DNA from 2 places in the Aeromonas salmonicida genome. Region 1 is predicted to be linked to the other one. Evidence: predicted binding sites of a transcription regulator. Region 1 holds the regulator's gene; the other holds the start of a gene.
What was found. The regulator LexA, encoded in region 1, represses DNA repair genes until DNA is damaged. The targets are predictions, from matches to a motif close to ANCTGTNTNNNNANACAGNT.
Positions count from the first base shown of each region.

Region 2: dinB (DNA polymerase IV) is a predicted target of LexA. The motif match lies at 1,767-1,786, and genes of this name have one in related genera.

Region 1 is NZ_CP110645.1:111,841-117,820, forward strand. Features, by position in the region: gene ONZ54_RS00540 (chorismate--pyruvate lyase family protein) at 1-183, shown strand, start outside; gene ubiA (4-hydroxybenzoate octaprenyltransferase) at 180-1,049, shown strand; gene plsB (glycerol-3-phosphate 1-O-acyltransferase PlsB) at 1,108-3,531, opposite strand; gene lexA (transcriptional repressor LexA) at 3,736-4,359, shown strand; gene ONZ54_RS00560 (hypothetical protein) at 4,812-5,099, shown strand; gene ONZ54_RS00565 (SCO family protein) at 5,309-5,935, shown strand; gene ONZ54_RS00570 (MATE family efflux transporter) at 5,958-5,980, shown strand, end outside.
Region 2 is NZ_CP110645.1:3,653,209-3,659,188, reverse strand. Features, by position in the region: gene nqrF (NADH:ubiquinone reductase (Na(+)-transporting) subunit F) at 1-66, shown strand, start outside; gene ONZ54_RS16925 (FAD:protein FMN transferase ApbE) at 70-1,107, shown strand; gene nqrM ((Na+)-NQR maturation NqrM) at 1,119-1,343, shown strand; gene ONZ54_RS16915 (hypothetical protein) at 1,440-1,658, opposite strand; gene dinB (DNA polymerase IV) at 1,789-2,841, shown strand; gene ONZ54_RS16905 (methyl-accepting chemotaxis protein) at 2,908-5,049, shown strand; gene ONZ54_RS16900 (transcriptional regulator GcvA) at 5,332-5,980, shown strand, end outside.

The sequences.
Region 1 (5,980 bases):
TTCGGTGACGAGCCTGCCCGCCGCGATCACCTGCAACTGGCCTGTTTCGAGATTGCGAGCAATCCCTGGTGCCCGGCCGCCACCGTCTGGGGACGTCGTTCCCGTCTGTTTCTGGGGCAATGGCCACTGTTGGTCCATGAACTCTTCTTGCCCTCTCTGTCATGCAACAAGGAGCTGGAGTGAATCTGTTAACCAAGGAGCGGGGACTGGCCTATGTGCAGCTGGCCCGCATTGACAAGCCTATCGGGACCCTGCTGCTGCTGTGGCCGACCCTGTGGGCGCTCTGGCTGGCGGCCGGCGGCCTGCCGGATCTCTGGACCCTGCTGGTGTTTGTGGTGGGCGTGTTTCTGATGCGCTCGGCCGGTTGTGTCATCAACGACTACGCGGATCGCAACTTCGATGGCCATGTGAAACGTACCGCCGGTCGGCCACTGCCCATGGGCAAGGTCAAGCCGCGGGAGGTGCTGGCGCTGTTCGCCGTGCTGGCGCTCATCTCGTTCGCGCTGGTACTGACCATGAACTCCCTCACCATAGCGCTGTCGTTCGCGGCCTTGCTGCTGGCGGTCTGCTACCCCTTCATGAAGCGCTATATTCCGATCCCGCAACTGGTGCTCGGCATGGCCTTCTCCTGGTCCATTCCCATGGCCTATGCGGCTCAGGCCAACGCCTTGCCACTGGTGGCCTGGCTGGTATTTCTCGCCAATCTGCTGTGGACCATCGCCTACGACACCCAGTACGCCATGGTGGACAGGGATGATGACCTCAAGCTCGGCTTGAAATCGAGCGCGATTCTGTTTGGTCGCCACGACAAGCGGATCATCGGCGTGTTGCAGCTGGCCACCCTGCTTATCCTGCTGGCGGTAGGCCAGTTGATGGGGCTGGGGGCTTGGTATTACTGGGGGCTGTTGGGGGCTGCGGCCCTGTTTGTCTACCAACAGTGGCTGATCCGGGAGCGGCAGCGGGAGGCCTGCTTCCAGGCGTTTCTAAACAACAACTATGCGGGGGCGCTGGTATTCATCGGCCTGGTGCTCAACTACCTGTTGCCGTGACGCATGTCAGGATAAAAAGAAGGCCGCATCATGCGGCCTTCTTTGTTTCCGGTCTCTGTCAGAGCCGGTTGCCCGCCTGTATGGTGCGGCGGATCTTGTTGCTCAGCAGCGGCACTATGTTGTCGGCCAGCGCCTGGAAGCGGCCCAGATCCGGTTTGCACTCGGGAGAGAGGTAGCCCTCCTTGCGCAGGGTGTGGATCAGGGTGCTGAACAGCTTCTGGTCGAAGAACTCGGGAGCATTGATGCCGTGCAGGGTGCCGAGGCGCTCCGCCATCATCAGGCCGTCCGCCTCCAGCTGCTCCGCCTCGACATAGGGCTGGGCCAGCACCCGGGTCAACACTATGGCGTAGCGTTGCAGCGTCTCCTGAATGCTCTCGGCCAGCAGCAGCAGGCGCATCTGGTTGCCAGGATTGACCCAGAAGCCGCCATCCCGTGCCTCGACCAGTTGCTGGCGTTGCAGTTCGGCCAGCAGGGCATCGACCAGCTCCGGCAGCTCATCCTCTTCGTAGTGGAGGAACAGCTCCGTCTTGAGCAGCGGATAGATGTCGATGCAGCGGGCGACGATCTCGCCGCGGGATATCCCCTCACAACGTTCGATCAGCGCGGCCACCAGGGATGGCAATGCAAACAGGTGCAGTATGTTGTTGCGGTAGTAGGTCAGCAGGATCGCCTGATAGCGGTCCAGGCTGATGATCTGGCCCAGTTTGTCCTCGCTCACCTCGAACTTGTTGAGCTCCATCGCCTGATCCAGCAGTGTCTTGGCATCCTCAGCCGGAATCGTGCTCTGGGGGCTGTAGGGCACCTGCTTGAGCAGGTCCAGATAGGTGTTGAGCTGTGCCTGCAGTTCATCGCGAGTCAGGGCGTGGCGTTCGGCGGCCAGCAGTGCCAGCGCGCTCAGGGTCAGGCCGTTGACGGCGGCGGCAGCGTTGATGCGGGTCATCAGCAGCTCGGCCAGCCGGGTGACTGTGGGTGCCATCCACTCGGGGCGCTCCTCCTGACCTATGTGGTCCTTCCACTCGGGCACATGTTCATTGAGGTAGCTGTTGAGGGTCAGGGGTTCGCCGAAGTTGACGAAGCCGCGGCCATAGTTGCGCAGCTTGCGCAGTATGCCGAGCACCTGCAGGAAGCTCTCTTTCTCCTTGCGGCTGCCCTTGAGCTCGTTGTGATAGGTGTTCACCTCCATCACGTGCTCGTAGCCCAGATAGACGGGCACCAGGGTCACGGGTCTGTCCAGCCCGCGCATCATGGCCTGCAGTGTCATTGCCAGCATGCCGGTTTTGGGTGGCAGCAGACGACCGGTGCGGGAGCGCCCACCCTCGGTAAAGAACTCCACCGAATAGCCCTTGGCAAACAGCAGGTTGAGGTATTCGCGAAATACAGTGCTGTAGAGCGGGTTGCCCTTGAAGGTGCGGCGGATGAAGAAGGCGCCGCCATGACGGAAGATGGGGCCCGCCGGCCAGAAGTTGAGGTTGATGCCCGCCGCTATGTGGGGCGGCACCATCCCCTGGTGGTAGATGACGTAGGAGAGCAGCAGGTAGTCCATGTGGCTGCGATGGCAGGGCATATAGACGATCTCGTGCCCTTCTTGCGCCAGCTGGCGTACCTTCTCGGCGCCGTTGACCGAGAGGCCGCGATAGAGCTTGTTCCACAGCCAGCCGAGGAAGCTTTCACTGAGGCGGATCAGCCGGTAGGAGAAATCGGAAGCGATCTCGTCCATGTAACCGTGGGCGCGCTTTTGCGCTTTCTCCAGGCTGATGCCCTCGCGCTGGGCCTCCTCTTCTATGGCCTGCTGGATGACGCTGGAATCCAGCAACTGCCTGAACAGCAGGTTGCGGTTCGGCAGCTTGGGGCCGGTGGCCGCCAGCTGCTGGCGGCTGAAGTGGGTGCGGGCCACCCGCGCCAGTTTGTGGGCGATAGCCTCGTCGGTGCCGTGCTTGTCGGCCATCTGACGCAGGGAGAGCGGCGGGGAGAAGCGCACCAGGTTCTCGCGGCCCTTGAGGATCACGATCAGTGCCTTTTTGAGGCGGTTCGGTGCCAGGCTGCTGATGATGTTCCAGCCGGAGGCCTCTTCCCCTTCCCGGCCGGGGGCGCGGCCCCAGAACAGGGTGACAGGCACTACCTGGATATCCAGTGCCGGATCCTGCTTGTGCAAATCCAGCAGCTGGTGGAATTCCTGCAAGAAAGGCAGCGGCTTGCTGCGCTTGCCAAACAGGGGAGGCGGACGGTCCAGACAGACGTAGCGCGGCAGCAACTGGCCGTTCAGCTCCAACGGGGTGAAGGGGCCGGGCAGGCCGAGATCCTCGCAGCACTGTTGCAGCGTCATCAGATCGGTGATCGAGCTGGTTTTCAGGGCATAGACTATGGGTCTGGCCGGATCCAGCTTGAGCTCTGTGATGGGATTTTCCGGCAGGCTCTTGTGATTGACCAAGCCACTGACCGGCCATTGCAAGATGGCTCTGGAAATCTTCTGTCCAAGGGACATGTGCGTCTGCTCTCCAAAAAAATGCGGCGTGAGCATAACAAATCACCGGCGGCTTGTCGCCGAGAGGTACGATGAGTCGGCTGCACAGCCGTAAAACCATGGCAAATAAGGGGTTGGCCGCGACAAATGTCAGCCGCGCCTTGCCTTGGCCACTGCACTGTATATACTGCCAGTGTGCTGTATAAAAAAACAGGTGCCAATGTTATGAAACCCCTTACCCCACGCCAGGCCGAAGTGCTGGAACTGATCAAGGTGAATATGAGCGAGACCGGCATGCCGCCGACTCGTGCCGAGATTGCCCAGAAGCTTGGTTTCAAGTCGGCCAATGCGGCCGAAGAACATCTGAAGGCCCTGGCCAAAAAAGGGGTCATCGAGATCATGCCGGGGACCTCTCGTGGCATCCGCCTGCTGATTGAAGAGGAAGCTGTGCTGGAAGAGACCGGCCTGCCTCTGATCGGCAAGGTCGCGGCCGGTGAACCCATACTGGCTCAGGAGCATATCGAGAGCCACTATCAGGTGGATCCTGCCCTGTTCCATCCGCGGGCAGATTTCCTGCTGCGGGTGCAAGGCATGAGCATGAAGAACATCGGCATCCTGGATGGCGATCTGCTGGCTGTCCACAAAACCCAGGAAGTGCGCAACGGCCAGGTGGTGGTAGCACGTCTCGACGAAGACGTCACCGTCAAGCGCTTCCAGCGCAAGGGCAGCCAGGTGTGGCTGCTGCCTGAAAATGAAGAGCTTGAACCCATCGCCGTTGATCTCTCCTGCCAGCAACTCACCATAGAGGGACTGGCCGTCGGCGTAATCCGCAACGCCGACTGGATGTAACAGCGCGGCCTCCCTCGGGAGGCCGTCTCGCTTCTGTACCCCTTTCCCCATGATTTCAATCAGATCCTGATACCCGTGATTTTTGTCTGTCGCGCCCGTCCGCATCCGCCTCATTTCAGATATATCCTTGGCTAAGGCAGTCACTTGCTTGATCTGCCCCGAATGCTCGACAAGACGATCCTCTCCCACTTGGCAGGTGGCAGGAACCAAGGTCAGCAGGGATGCATAACAACAGCCTCATGCGGCGCGCCGGACAGCAACGGCGCTACCAGCCCAGTTGATGGAGGCGTTCGCGGGATAGAAGGGAGGGTGGCCAGCATTGCACCGGCGGCATCTGCCGTCTGGAGGATAAAGGCACACCTGCGCAGTCGACACGCGGCAGTCATCGATCTGGCCACCCAAGGGGGCTGTCGATGCCGACCGGCGTGACCTGTTGGTCAAGGAGGACAGGTATGGCTTCAAGCTCGCCATGGGATCCGGGTCTGGCATCGCCCGCTTCTTCCATCACCCGTTTCATCAAGGGTAACCGGATGACCCGTTTCTATGCTCTCTGGGTACATCACAAGGGGGCCTGCTGGACTGTCTGGCTTGGCTGCCCCAAAGACAAGATAGTCCGCCTGGTGCGGCTGTTTCACCGTCATAGCGACACGGGACAAACGGATCTTCCCTGGACGGCTCCCGTCATACCGCTGCGTGCCCTGACAAAGCGCGCCCATGAGCGCCGCAGACAACAACCCTGATGTTTCCTGGCCCTTGTCTCACAGCCCCACCTTGATGGTGGGGCTGTTGTTTTATGGCCCAGCCCGGCTGACCAGTGGTGATGGGAGCCTCTTTTGACCCAAGCGGCATCCGGTGCAAGGGATAACCCGGAGCGCGATGGGCTGGGTTACAATGGGCCATCCATTCGTGCCCACTCTGCGGGCATGTCGCAGTGAAAAGGTCTGTTGTTATGGTTAAACCGCGTTATCCCTTGCTGTTCCTGCTGCTGGTCGGGGGCATGATGGCTGCATTCCACTGGAGCCGGCCCTCCCTGCCCGAGCAGGCCGACTATTATCCGGCGGGGCGGGACATCAATCCGTTTGCCTTTACCGACGAGGAGGGGCAGCCCTTCGTTCCAGCCAGTCTGGTGGGGCACTGGACCTTTCTGTTTGTCGGCTATACCTTCTGCCCGGATATCTGCCCGACCACGCTGGCGGATCTGCGCTCCGTCTATCCGGCGCTGAAGAAGATTGCACCGGACAGCCAGGTGGTGTTCATTTCGGCGGATCCGCAGCGCGATGACATCACTCGCCTCAAGACCTATACCGCTTTCTTCCATCCCGAGTTCAAGGCGGCAACCGGCCCCCACGAGAAGTTGTTCCCGTTTGTGCGAAACCTGGGCCTCATCTACTCCATTGCCGAACAGGGAGAGAAGGATTACCTGATCGACCACTCCGCCTCCATAGTGCTGATCAATCCGGAAGGCAAGCTGGAAGCCGTGTTCCGCCCCCAGATGAGCGAGGGGCGAGTACCCCACGTGGTCATGGAAACCCTGGTCTCCGATTTCGCCAAAATCGTGCGACTGGAGGGCGAATGATGCCGGATGAGTGGCTGCTCTCATGCTGATCCCGTCCTGGTTGAC
Region 2 (5,980 bases), 1.3 Mb from region 1:
ATCAACATGCTGAAAAACCTCGGTGTTGAAGACGAAAACATCCTGCTGGATGACTTTGGTGGTTAATCAATGCACAGTGTTGTAAAGACCTGGCTAGCCTTAGGGCTAGCCTTTTTCTTGACGGGGTGCGGTCAGGAAACGGTCCAATCCAAGCCGGAGATCCACATCACCGGCAGCACCATGGGTACCTACTATTCCATCAAGGTGGCAGATAACGTCATCACAGATCCGGCCAAGTTTCAGGCTGAGGTCGACGTCCTGCTGGAGCGGGTCAACGACCAGATGTCGACCTATCGTCCCGATTCCGAGCTGTCGCGCTTCAACCAGCACAGAAGCTCGACCCCTGTGGTGGTCTCTCGCGATACCGCCCGGGTGGTGACTGAATCCCTGCATCTGGGCCGTGAGAGCCGCGGGGCGCTTGACGTTACCGTTGGCCCCTTGGTCAATCTGTGGGGCTTCGGACCGGATGCGCGTCCGACCAGGATCCCGTCCGAGGAGCTGATCACCCAGACCCGTCAGAAGACAGGTCTGGGCAATTTGCATGTGATTACCTCCGCCGATGCCGATACGTTGCAAAAAGATATTCCGGACCTCTACGTGGATCTCTCCGCCATTGCCAAGGGCTTTGGGGTGGACAAGGTGGCTGAGTATCTGGAGTCCATGGGGTCTCGCAACTATCTGGTGGAGATCGGTGGCGAGCTGCGGATCAATGGCGTCAACGGCAAGGGGCACCCCTGGCGTGTGGCCATCGAGAAGCCGACCGCCAATGCCGGCTCTGTGCAGGAAGTGATAGTGCCGGGGGACAACGGGGTTGCCACTTCAGGCGAGTACCGCAATTACTACGAAATGGATGGCCAGCGTTTCTCCCACACTATCGATCCCATGACGGGCAAACCTATCCAGCATCGCATGGTATCGGTGACCGTCATTCACCCTTCCTGCATGACCGCAGACGGGTTGGCGACCGTGTTCATGGTGCTCGGGCCCGAGAAGAGCCTGGCGTATGCCAAGGAGCGCGGACTGGCGATCTTCGTGATCACCAAGACGGCCGATGGTTTTGACGAAGCCTATTCAGATGCGTTCAAACAGTACCTGGTTAGAAAGTAAGGGGCACCAGCATGCAGATTTTTCTGATCACCTTCGGGGTATTTCTGGTCGTTGTAGTGGCCATGGCCATAGGTTACATCTTCCAGAAGAAGACCATTTCCGGCTCCTGTGGCGGACTGGGCACTATAGGTATCGAAAAGGAGTGCGATTGCCCGGAACCCTGTGACAACCGCAAGAAGAAGATGGCCAAGGAAGAGGCCCGTCGCAAGATGCTGACCGATAACCGGATCATCTGAGCGGGCCAGGGTTTTCGAGTTGTACTCGGGCCAAGGCTGAATGGCAGGCGGGCTGACCTTAGGGTCAGCCCGCCTTTTCTTTGGCGGGAGGGGGATTCAGTAGTCGTATTGATGACAGGCTTTCTTTTTGAACTCGGCCTTCCAGCGCGCCAGTTCCTCCCGTGTTCCCAGTTCATCCCCTTGCTTGATGGCCTTCTCCAGTGTCTCGATGCGATCATGCAGCCAGCTGCATTCGGCGGTCGGATGGTCCTTGGTTCCGCCAAGCAGCGGCAGCAGACAGAGTCCCAGTCCTACTCCCAGCCAGAGTGCTCTCATTCCTTTCCTCCTTGTCATTTGTTGTGAGTGGTGTCTTAAGAGTCTATGCCTGCTCGTTGTTTCATGCCGATGGCAGAAACGGGTGCGCTGGGTTAGCATGGGTGAGTTAACTGTTTATCCGTACAGTGGTATGCGCAAAATCATTCACATCGACATGGACTGCTTTTATGCGGCGGTAGAGATGCGGGACAACCCGGCTCTGCGGGACGTACCCTTGGCGATAGGGGGCTCTTCCGATCGGCGGGGGGTCATCTCGACCTGCAACTATGTGGCGCGCCGTTTCGGGGTGCGCTCCGCCATGCCAAGTGGCCTGGCCAAGAAGCTCTGCCCGCCGCTCGTACTCATACCGGGACGAATGGCGGTCTACAAGGATACCTCTCGTCAGCTGCGCGCCATCTTCTTGCGTTACACCGAGCTGGTGGAGCCGCTTTCGCTGGACGAAGCCTACCTCGATGTCACCGAGAGTAACTGCTGTGGTGGCAGTGCCACCCTGATGGCGGCCGAGATCCGCCAGGCCATAGTGACCGAACTGGGGTTGACCGCTTCGGCCGGGGTGGCACCGAACAAGTTTCTGGCCAAACTCGCGTCGGAGCAGCGTAAACCCGACGGCCTGTTCGTGATCCGGCCAGAGGAGGTGGATGAGTTCGTGCGCCAGCTGCCTTTGGCCAAGTTGCCGGGGATCGGGCGCAAGACGGCCGAGCGGCTGGAGTCCCAGGGACTCTATTCGTGCGAGGATGCGAGAGTGCTCAGCAGTGATGAGCTGATCGCCCGGTTTGGCAAGTTGGGGGAGATGCTGACGGGCCGGATCTGGGGCCGTGATGATCAGCCGGTGCAGGCGCAGCGGATCCGTAAAACCATTGGCGTGGAGACAACGCTGGCCAGCGATGTGCTGGATGAAGCCGCCTGCTGGCAGGTACTGAGTCAGCTTATTCCCGAGCTGGAGCGTCGTTTTGCCGCTGGCTATGCCAGGGAGCAGTTGATGGGGCAGGGGATCAAGCTCAAGTTCGCCGATTTTCAGCAGACCACTGTCTATCGCCGTGGCGGCTATCAGCCCGAGCTGTTTCACGATCTGCTCCATGAGGGGCTGCTGCGGGCGCAGGGCAAACCCATTCGATTGCTCGGGCTGGTTGTGGGCTTGCCTCGTGACGGGGAAGTTAACCAGCTGAGCCTGGATTTTGCTTGATTAGGTTAAGTTTTTGTATCCAAAACCGATACACTGATCACATCTGTATGAGCTAGGAATGGTGGCATGAGTTCTCTTTCTGTTCAGGGGCGGATCACCCTGATCGCCGGTTGTTGTTTATTGGCCAGTGCTGGTGCCCTGGTTGCCTCTTCTCTTTATAGCGCCGCCCGGATGCAGGATCAGGTGCTGACCTCCACCACTGAGGAGGCGCAACGCTCGGCCGAAAACTGGATGAAGGCGATGGGATCCGAGCAGGCGGCCAAGGTCACCAGCTATCTGGATGAGGCCTATTTTCGTACCACTCTGCTGGCTCAGAGCATATTGTTCCAGCGCAAGAATGCGGCCGACAACTTTGGCTCTTCCGAGGCGCTGCGTGGTGCCGTCAATCAGCAACTGCACGATGCGGCGGCGGCTTCCGCCAACCTGCTTGGTGTCTATGCGGTGTTCGAGCCCGATCAGCTGGATGGGGAGGACAGCAACTACCACGGTTCCAGCGAGCTGGGTGCCAATGACAAGGGGCGCTTCTCCACTTACTGGGCCCGGGTCGACGGCAAGATTGAAGCTGAGGTGCAAGACGAATCCGTGCTGGCGGACGAGAGCCCCACGGCAGCAGGTGGCGTGGAGAACGACTGGTATCGTTGCAGTATTCGCAGCAAGGCGCTCTGCCTGCTCGAGCCCTACCTCGATGATGTGGGGTCGCAGAAGGTGCTGATGACCTCGGTGACAGTCCCTCTGCTGGAGCAGGAGACCCCGCTTGGCATGGTCGGGGTCGATATCTCGCTGGCGACCCTGCAAAGTCTGGTCAAGGAGATGGATCAGGCGCTGTACGACGGACAGGGCAAGGTACTGCTGGTCAGTCACGAAGGGCGAGCCGCCGGGGTGGATGGGTTTGACGTAACTCTGGGCAGCCCGTTGGGGCAGCAATATCAGGCACTGGCTGGCGATCTGACAGGCTGGATCGGCCAGGGGCAGACAATGACACGCTGGAGTCCTGACGGGACTCTGCTGCAAACCTTCGTGCCGGTCAGCATGCGCGGCACCGAGCACAAATGGGGCATCTATATCGAGCTTCCCCGCACCGTTGTGCTGGCCTCGGCCCGCCAGCTGCAAGACGAACTCTCCAACCAGGCCAATGGCAGCGTGGTCACCCAACTGGTGATTGGCGGCGTGATTTCGGTGGTAGCCTTGCTCTGCATCTGGCTGATGGCTCGTCAAATAGTCGCCCCCATTCGCGCCGTGGTGGCTCGCCTCAAGGACATAGCCACGGGGGAGGGAGACCTGACCCAGCGGATTGACCTGCATCGCGATGACGAGATTGGCGAGTTGGCCAAGTGGTTCAACAGCTTCCTCAACAAGTTGCAATCCACCATCAGTCAAGTGATCGATACCGTTGCGGGCACCCGTGCCAGTGCGGAGCAGGCGGCTCAGGTTGCCGAGCGCACCAGTGCCGGCATGCAGGCCCAGTACCAGGAGGTGGATCTGGTGGCGACTGCATTCGAGGAACTCAGTGCCACTGCCTTGCAGGTGGCGGGCAACGCCAACTCGGCGGTGGCGGCGGCCAACCAGGCAGATACCTCGGCGCAGGAGGGCAAGTATGTGGTGGCCGATACCCAGGAGGCCATGCGCAAGTTGATGGCGGTGATCAGCGATGCCAAACCTGTGGTGGAGCGACTCGCCGCCAATAGCGACAACATCAACGACATACTGGTGGTGATCCAGGGGATCGCCGAGCAGACCAACCTGCTGGCGCTGAACGCCGCCATCGAGGCGGCGCGGGCCGGTGAACAGGGCCGTGGCTTCGCCGTGGTAGCCGACGAGGTGCGCAATCTTGCGGGGCGTACCCAGAATGCCATCGTCGAGATCCAGACCCTCATTGGGCAGTTGCAATCCGGTACCGAGGCCGTGGTCAAGGCGATCATGACGGGTCACAGCCAGGCGGATGTGACGCTGACAAAAGTGGATCTGTCGGTCAGCGTACTGGAGCAGATCATCCATGCGGTGGCGACCATTCATCAGATGAACGAGCAGATTGCCCGAGCGGCGCATGAGCAGAGCGGGGTGGCGGACGAGATCAATCGCAATGTCAGCAACATTCGTGATGTGAGCCATACCATACGGGCCGAGGCGGCGACCTCCGCCGAAAATGGGCGCGAGTTGTCGGCGCTGGCGGACAAACAGCAGCAGCTGGTGGGGCAGTTCAAGGTATAGGATAAGAAAAAAGGCGCCATCCAACCGGAGGCGCCAAACACATTCAGATGACAGACTGGGTTAAATCGGTCCGATTTAAGCCCCTCTTCCCGCAGAGGAAGAAACACAACACCACAATCGCAGACCTCTGACTCACAAAAATCACATGTAAACCAACATGGAAGAGAAAAAGTGAGCCATATGACAACGGATTGCGAAGCGAATTATGTTTATTCACTGGTCGACCCGCAACCGACAAATTATAATGCGGCCCATTAGAAAAACTCATCGTCGGCTGGTCTCATGTCTCGTCGTTTACCCCCGCTCAATGCCCTGAAAGCATTCGAAGCCGCGGCTCGTCACTTAAGCTTCACCCGGGCAGCGGAAGAGCTGTTTGTGACCCAGGCTGCCATCAGTCACCAGATCAAGGCGTTGGAAGAGTATCTCGGCATCAAGCTGTTTCGCCGCAAGAACCGCTCCTTGCTGTTGACTGAAGAGGGGCAGGGTTACTTCCTCGATATCAAAGACATCTTCACCTCCATCTCGGAGGCGACCGACAAGCTGCTGGCCCGCAGTGCCAAGGGGGCGCTCACCGTCAGCTTGCAGCCAAGTTTTGCCATCCAGTGGCTGGTACCCAGACTGGTGAAGTTCAGCGAACGTCATCCGGACATAGACGTACGGATCAAGGCGGTGGACATGGACGAGGGGTCGCTGACCGACGATGTGGACGTGGCCATCTACTACGGCCGTGGCAACTGGCCTGGACTGCGTGCCGACAAGCTGCACACCGAGTACCTGATCCCTGTCTGCTCGCCGCTCTTGCTGACCGGCCCCAAGCCGCTGCGCACCCCGGATGATCTGATCCGCCACACCTTGTTGCACGATACCTCCCGCCGTGACTGGAAGGCCTGGTTTCGCCAGCTCGACATTGATGCGCCCAACGTCAATCAGG